2 regions of the Streptomyces sp. NPDC014907 genome follow, and region 1 is predicted to be linked to the other one. Evidence: riboswitches for the same ligand, from Rfam matches in the RefSeq annotation. Region 1 holds a riboswitch; the other holds the start of a gene.
What was found. Region 1 has a riboswitch for cobalamin ahead of cobN (cobaltochelatase subunit CobN). Riboswitches for the same ligand answer to the same signal wherever they lie in the genome.

Region 1 (3,201 bases):
CTTCGCGAGCTGCTCCTCCGTCAGCCAGTCCTGGTCGTGGCCGCCGGCCTCGATGAGGGCGTAGATCAGCTCGTCGCCGTCGCCGGAGACCACGCCGGGGAGGTCCTCGACGGGCCCGAAGTCGTAGCCCTCGGCGATCAGGCGGCGCAGGAGCGCGACGGCGGAGGCGGGGGTGTCGAGGCCGACCGCGTTGCCGATGCGGGAGTGCTTCGTCGGGTACGCGGAGAGGACGAGCGCCAGCTTCTTCCCGGCGTTCGGGATGTGGCGGAGCCGGGCGTGCCGGACGGCGATCCCGGCGACGCGGGCCGCGCGCTCGGCGTCCGCGACGTACGCGGGCAGGCCGTCCTCGTCGATCTCCTTGAAGGAGAACGGGACGGTGATGAGGCGCCCGTCGAACTCGGGCACGGCGACCTGGCTGGCGGCGTCCAGCGGGGAGAGGCCCTCGTCGTTCTCCTCCCACGCGGACCGCGAACCGGTCAGGCACAGGGCCTGGAGGACCGGCACGTCGAGCGCGGCGAGCGCCCCCGCGTCCCAGGCCTCCTCGTCGCCGCCGGCCTGCGCCTCGGCGGGCCTGGTGCCGCCCGCCGCGAGGACGGTGGTGACGATCGCGTCGGCGGTGCGGAGGGTGTCGAGCAGTTCCGGCTCGGGGGCGCGCAGGGAGGCCACGTACAGCGGGAGGGCCTGGGCCCCGGCGTCCTCGACGGCCTCGCAGAGCGCGTCGACGAACGCGGTGTTCCCGCTCATGTGGTGGGCGCGGTAGTAGAGCACGGCGACCGTCGGACCGCCGGTCGTCCGGGGGGTGCGCGCCAGCGGGCCCCAGGTGGGGGCGGCGGCCGGGGCCTCGAAGCCGTGGCCGGTGAGCAGGACGGTGTCGGAGAGGAAGCGGGCCAGCTGTTCCAGGTTGGCGGGGCCGCCGTGCGCCAGGTAGGCGTGCGCCTCGGTGGCGACGCCGACGGGCACGGTGGAGGCCTCCATCAGCTGGGCGTCGGGCGCCTGTTCGCCGCTGAGGACGACCACCGGCTTCCCGGCGGCGCGGATCGCGTCGAGCCCGTCCTCCCAGGAGCGGAGCCCGCCGAGGAGCCGGACGACGACGAGGTCGGCGCCGTCGAGGAGGCCGGGGAGGTCGGCGAGCGGGAGCCGGGACGGGTTGGCGAACCGGTAGGCGACCGGGCCGCCGGCCGCGCGGGCGCTGAGCAGGTCGGTGTCGGAGTGCGACAGCAGCAGGAGCATGGCGAGCGCAGGCCTTCCTCGGGGTTGTCCGCGCCCCGGGTGGTCGTGTGGACGGCGGGAGTTCCTGACTCACCGCCCCGGGGTGCCGGGCCGGCTCACAGTGGCGGGACCGCGCCGGAATCTCACCGGGCTTCCTCCCCGGGGTCCTGGGACCCCATGCCGCTTGCATCCTAGATCGTGCGCTCCGGAGGCCGGAGGGAACGGGAGGGTCGGGCGGATCACACCGGCCCGGAAGCCCGGGAGCCGGACCGGTCGCACCCCGCCGGCCGCCGGTTCCCCGTGGGTATGCTCGCCGCCATGCCGCCCACCCCGCCCCCGCCGCCCGCCCCCGGCGCACCCCGCGTACGGGACCGCGGCGACGCCTGCCCCGGGGCCCTGCGCCTGCACTCCGCCGACGACGGGTTCCTCGCCCGACTGCGGCTGCCCGCAGGCCGCCTGACGCCCGATCAGGTCGAGGTCCTGGCGCACGCGGCGGAGACCCTGGGCGACGGGCGGATCAGCGTCACCTCGCGCGGCAACGCGGAGCTGCGCGGCCTGGCGGACGGCTGCGGGGCGGAGCTGGCGCCGCTCCTGACGGAGGCGGGCCTGCTGCCCTCCCCCACCCACGAACGCGTCCGCAACATCGTGGCCTCCCCGGTCGCCGGCCTCGACGGACTCGGCGCCGCCGACGTGCAGTTGTGGGCCCGCGAACTGGACCGCCTGCTCTGCGCCGCGCCCTGGGCCGCCGCGCTCTCGGGCCGCTTCCTCTTCGTCCTCGACGACGGCCGGGGCGACGTCACCGGCCTCGGCGGGGATGTGACCTTGGTCGCAGCGGACCCGGAGGGCGCGCTCCTGCACACCGGCGCGCGGGCCGTCCGCGTCGCCGCCCCCGACGCCCCGCGCGCCGCGCTCGCCGCCGCCCGCGCCTTCCTGACCGCCGCCCGCGGCGCCGGTACGGGCGCCTGGCGCGTCCGCGAACTGCCGGAGGGGCACGGCGTGGACGTGCGGGGAGCGCTCGCGGAGGCCGGGATCGCGGCGGAGGACGTACGGGAACCGGTCCTGCCCCGGGGGGCGCCCCCCGCCCCCGGCCCCCTCGGCGGGACCGCCCTCCACGTCCTCGCCCCCCTCGGCCGCCTCACCGCCGCCCAGCTGCGGGCCCTGCTGCCCGCCGGCGAGGTGCGGCTCACGCCCTGGCGCGGGGCCGTCGTCACCGGCGCCGGGGCCGGCCGGCTGCCCGGACTCGACGCGCACGGCCTGATCACCCGCCCCGGCTCCCCCTGGGCCGGCGTCAGCGCCTGCACCGGGCGGCCCGGCTGCGCCAAGTCCCTCGCGGACGTACGGGCGGACGCCGTGCCGGGAGCCCCCGGCCTGCCCGTCCACTACTCCGGGTGCGAGCGCCGCTGCGGCCACCCGCACGGCACCTGGGTCGACGTCCTCGCCACCGGCGGCGGCGGCTATCTGGTGGACGGCGCCCCCACCCCCCGCACCTCCCTGCCCGAAGCAGTGACCACGGCCCGTACGACGAGATGAGCGAGAGCACCAGGATGTTCGACTACGAGAAGGACGGGACGGAGATCTACCGCCGGTCCTTTGCCACGATCCGCGCCGAGGCGGATCTCACGGGCCTGCCCGCCGACGTCGCCCAGGTGGCGGTCCGGATGATCCACGCCTGCGGCATGACCGACCTCGTCCAGGACATCGCGTACTCGCCGGGCGTCGTCGCGAGCGCCCGCGCCGCGCTCCGGGCCGGCGCGCCGGTCCTGTGCGACGCGCAGATGGTCGCCAGCGGCGTCACCCGCAAGCGGCTGCCCGCCGGCAACGACGTGGTCTGCACCCTCTCCGACCCGGCCGTGCCGGGCCTCGCCGCCGAGCTGGGCACCACCCGCTCCGCCGCCGCCCTCGAACTGTGGCGCGACCGCCTCGAAGGCTCCGTCGTCGCCATCGGCAACGCGCCCACCGCCCTCTTCCACCTCCTGGAGATGGTCGCGAAGG
Region 2 (3,201 bases), on a different contig from region 1:
CCTCCGGGGAGTCGAAGGGCATCCGCAGCTGGAAGAAGACGTCCTGGAGGCCCATGGCGCCCAGGCCGACCGGACGCCAGCGGGAGTTGGAGCGGCCCGCCTGCTCGGTCGGGTAGAAGTTGATGTCGACGACCCGGTCGAGGAAGGTGACGGCCGTGCGGACGGTCGCGTCCAGGCGCTCCCAGTCGATGCCGCCGTCCCGCACGAACGCGCCGAGGTTGACCGAGCCCAGGTTGCAGACCGCGGTCTCGCCGTCGTCGGTGACCTCCAGGATCTCCGTGCAGAGGTTGGAGGAGTGGACGGTGTGGCCGGGCTCGGCGGTCTGGTTGGCCGTCCGGTTCGAGGCGTCCTTGAAGGTCATCCAGCCGTTGCCGGTCTGGGCCAGGGTCCGCATCATCCGGCCGTACAGGTCGCGGGCCGGCATCGTCTTGCGGGCCAGGCCGGCCGCCTCGGCCCGGCGGTAGGCGGCGTCGAACTCGTCGCCCCACAGGTCGACCAGCTCGGGCACGTCCGACGGGGAGAACAGCGACCACTCGGCGTCGGCGTTCACGCGGCGCATGAACTCGTCCGGGACCCAGTGCGCCAGGTTGAGGTTGTGCGTGCGGCGCTGGTCCTCGCCCGTGTTGTCGCGGAGCTCCAGGAACTCCTCGATGTCCGCGTGCCAGGTCTCCAGGTAGACGGCGGCGGCGCCCTTGCGGCGGCCGCCCTGGTTCACGGCCGCGACGGAGGCGTCCAGGGTCTTCAGGAACGGCACGATGCCGTTCGAGTGCCCGTTGGTGCCCCGGATCAGGGAACCGCGGGCGCGGACGCGGGAGTACGAGAGGCCGATGCCGCCCGCGTGCTTCGAGAGGCGCGCGACCTGGTGGTAGCGGTCGTAGATGGAGTCCAGCTCGTCCTGCGGAGAGTCCAGGAGGTAGCAGGAGGACATCTGCGGGTGACGGGTGCCGGAGTTGAAGAGCGTCGGCGAGGACGGCAGGTAGTCGAGCCGGCTCATCAGGCCGTACAGCGCGGCCACTTCGTCGAGCGCGCGGACGCTCTCGTCCTCGGCCAGGCCGCAGGCGACGCGCAGCATGAAGTGCTGGGGGGTCTCGATCACCTTGCGGGTGATCGGGTGGCGCAGCAGGTAGCGCGAGTAGAGGGTGCGCAGGCCGAAGTAGCCGAAGCGGTCGTCGCCGGCCGGGTCGATCGTCGCGTCGAGCCGGTCGGCGTGCAGCGCGACGAACCCGGCGGTGCGGTCCGCGATCAGGCCCTCGCGGTGGCCGACGGCCACGGAGGCGGAGAAGACGGCGGAGCCCTGGGAGGCGGCCTCGTCCGCGATGGTGATGGTGAGGAGCCGGGCGGCGAGCCGGGAGTAGGCGGGGTCCTCGGCGATGAGGCCGGCGGCCGCCTCGGTGGCCAGCTCGCGCAGCTCCGCCTCGTCCGACGCGGCGCTGCGGCCGCGGAGCGCGGCGGCGGCGACCTTGCCGGGGTCGGTGTCGGGGAGATCGGCGGTGAGGTCGGTCAGGGTCCGCAGCAGCACGGTCCCGGGTCCGTCGCTCTCGACCGCGGAAGCCTCGGCCGAAGCCGGATCGGCGGGCGCGATGGTCACGTGGGGGCTCTCCCTCGCTCGGCTCGGGGCCGCGGGGAGGGAAGGCGGGCGGGCGGGCGTCCAGGCACGACGCGCCGCGTCCACCGGCCCACTCCGCGAGGCCCGGACGTCTGTAGGCACCCGGAACGGACGGACCGGGCGCGCTGGTCGCAGGTGCTCGGACTCGCTCCGGACGAAACCGCACGAAGCACACCGTTGCGGGACAGTTCCGGATTCGCGCCGGATTCCCCTGCGTCGACAGCGAGGACGAGCATACATGTGGGGGGCACCGCTCGCGGCACCCCCCACATGTTGTGTCACGACTCGGGACGGTGGGGAGGCTCAGAACTCCAAGGAGTAGGTGAGCAGGGGGTGATCGGGGATCGGCTCCCAGTCCCGGTGCGGGGTGCGGACGAAGCCCAGACGCTCGTAGATCCGGTGCGCGGAGGTCATCACGGAGTCCGTGGAGAGCACGATCCGGGCGCACCCCGGGAGGGCCCGCGCCCGGTCGGCACAGGCCCGTACGAGCGCCTCCCCGATGCCCCGGCCGCGGGCCTCCCGGGCGACCACGAGCATCCGGAACTCGGCCTCGCCCTCCACGGCGATGTCGGCCCACGGCGTGCCGCCCCGGGCGAAGGTCACCCCGCCGACGATCCGGCCCGGCGCGGCCCCGGTGTCCTCCGCGACGAGGACCTCGCTCTCGCGGGCCCGCCGCGCCGTGTCCCGCAGCACCGCCAGGTAGGAGTCCTCGGCCCCGTACGCCAGCAGTCCGTCGTCCAGATAGGTGCGCCCGGTCAGCTCGCCGAGCGCCTCGTACTCCTCGGGCCGTACCGCCCTGATCGTGAAGTCCATGGGGGCAGTGTGCCCGCCGGGGACGCGACGGGGCCCGGGGGTCTCCCGACGGGAGGCCCCCGGGCCCGTCACGCGCGCGCGTGCGTGCGGAATCAGCGCGTCGGCGCGGTGATCTCCTCCATCTCGGTCTTCACGCCCGGGTCGCCGGCGTCCGCCGTGTAGTCCGACGGCGAGGTCTCGTCCACGCCCTCGGGGGCCTTGGCGGCCTTGAGGACGAAGGTGAGGACCACGGTGACCAGGACGTTGAGGACGAAGGCGGTGAGACCGATGTAGCCGATCTCGCCGATGCCCGGGATCTCGGCGGAGGAGCCGCCGAAGTGCTTCTGGGTCGGGCTGGCGACGCCGTAGGCGGCGACCGTGCCGTAGACCATGCCCACGGCCCAGCCCGCGAGCAGCGCCCAGCGGTGGAACCAGCGGGTGAACAGGCCGCCGACCAGGGCCGGGAAGGTCTGCAGGATCCAGATGCCGCCGAGGAGCTGGAAGTTGATCGCGACCGTCTTGTCCATGGTGAGGACGAAGACGAGCGCGCCGACCTTCACCAGGAGCGAGACGATCTTGGAGACCTTGGTCTCCTGCGCCGGGGTGGCGTCCGGCTTGATGAAGTCCTTGTAGATGTTCCTGGTGAAGAGGTTGGCGGCGGCGATCGACATGATCGCGGCGGGGACGAGCGCGCCGATGCCGATCGCGGCGAACGCGACGCCCGCGAACCAGTCCGGGAACATGGTCTCGAAGAGCTGCGGGATGGCGAGCTGGCCGTTCTTCACCTGGATGCCGGCGGCGAT

Region 2: linked by a shared signal. The riboswitch ahead of ACZ3IL_RS02045 (ribonucleoside-diphosphate reductase subunit alpha) and the one ahead of cobN (cobaltochelatase subunit CobN) in region 1 are both predicted to bind cobalamin.

What each region holds. Positions count from the first base shown of each region.
Region 1 is NZ_JBVHEG010000003.1:363,162-366,362, reverse strand. Features, by position in the region: gene cobN (cobaltochelatase subunit CobN) at 1-1,230, opposite strand, end outside; cobalamin riboswitch at 1,270-1,406, opposite strand; gene ACZ3IL_RS10825 (cobalamin biosynthesis protein CobG) at 1,516-2,739, shown strand; gene ACZ3IL_RS10820 (precorrin-8X methylmutase) at 2,736-3,201, shown strand, end outside.
Region 2 is NZ_JBVHEG010000001.1:470,624-473,824, reverse strand. Features, by position in the region: gene ACZ3IL_RS02045 (ribonucleoside-diphosphate reductase subunit alpha) at 1-1,588, opposite strand, end outside; cobalamin riboswitch at 1,720-1,846, opposite strand; gene ACZ3IL_RS02040 (GNAT family N-acetyltransferase) at 1,910-2,419, opposite strand; gene mctP (monocarboxylate uptake permease MctP) at 2,512-3,201, opposite strand, start outside.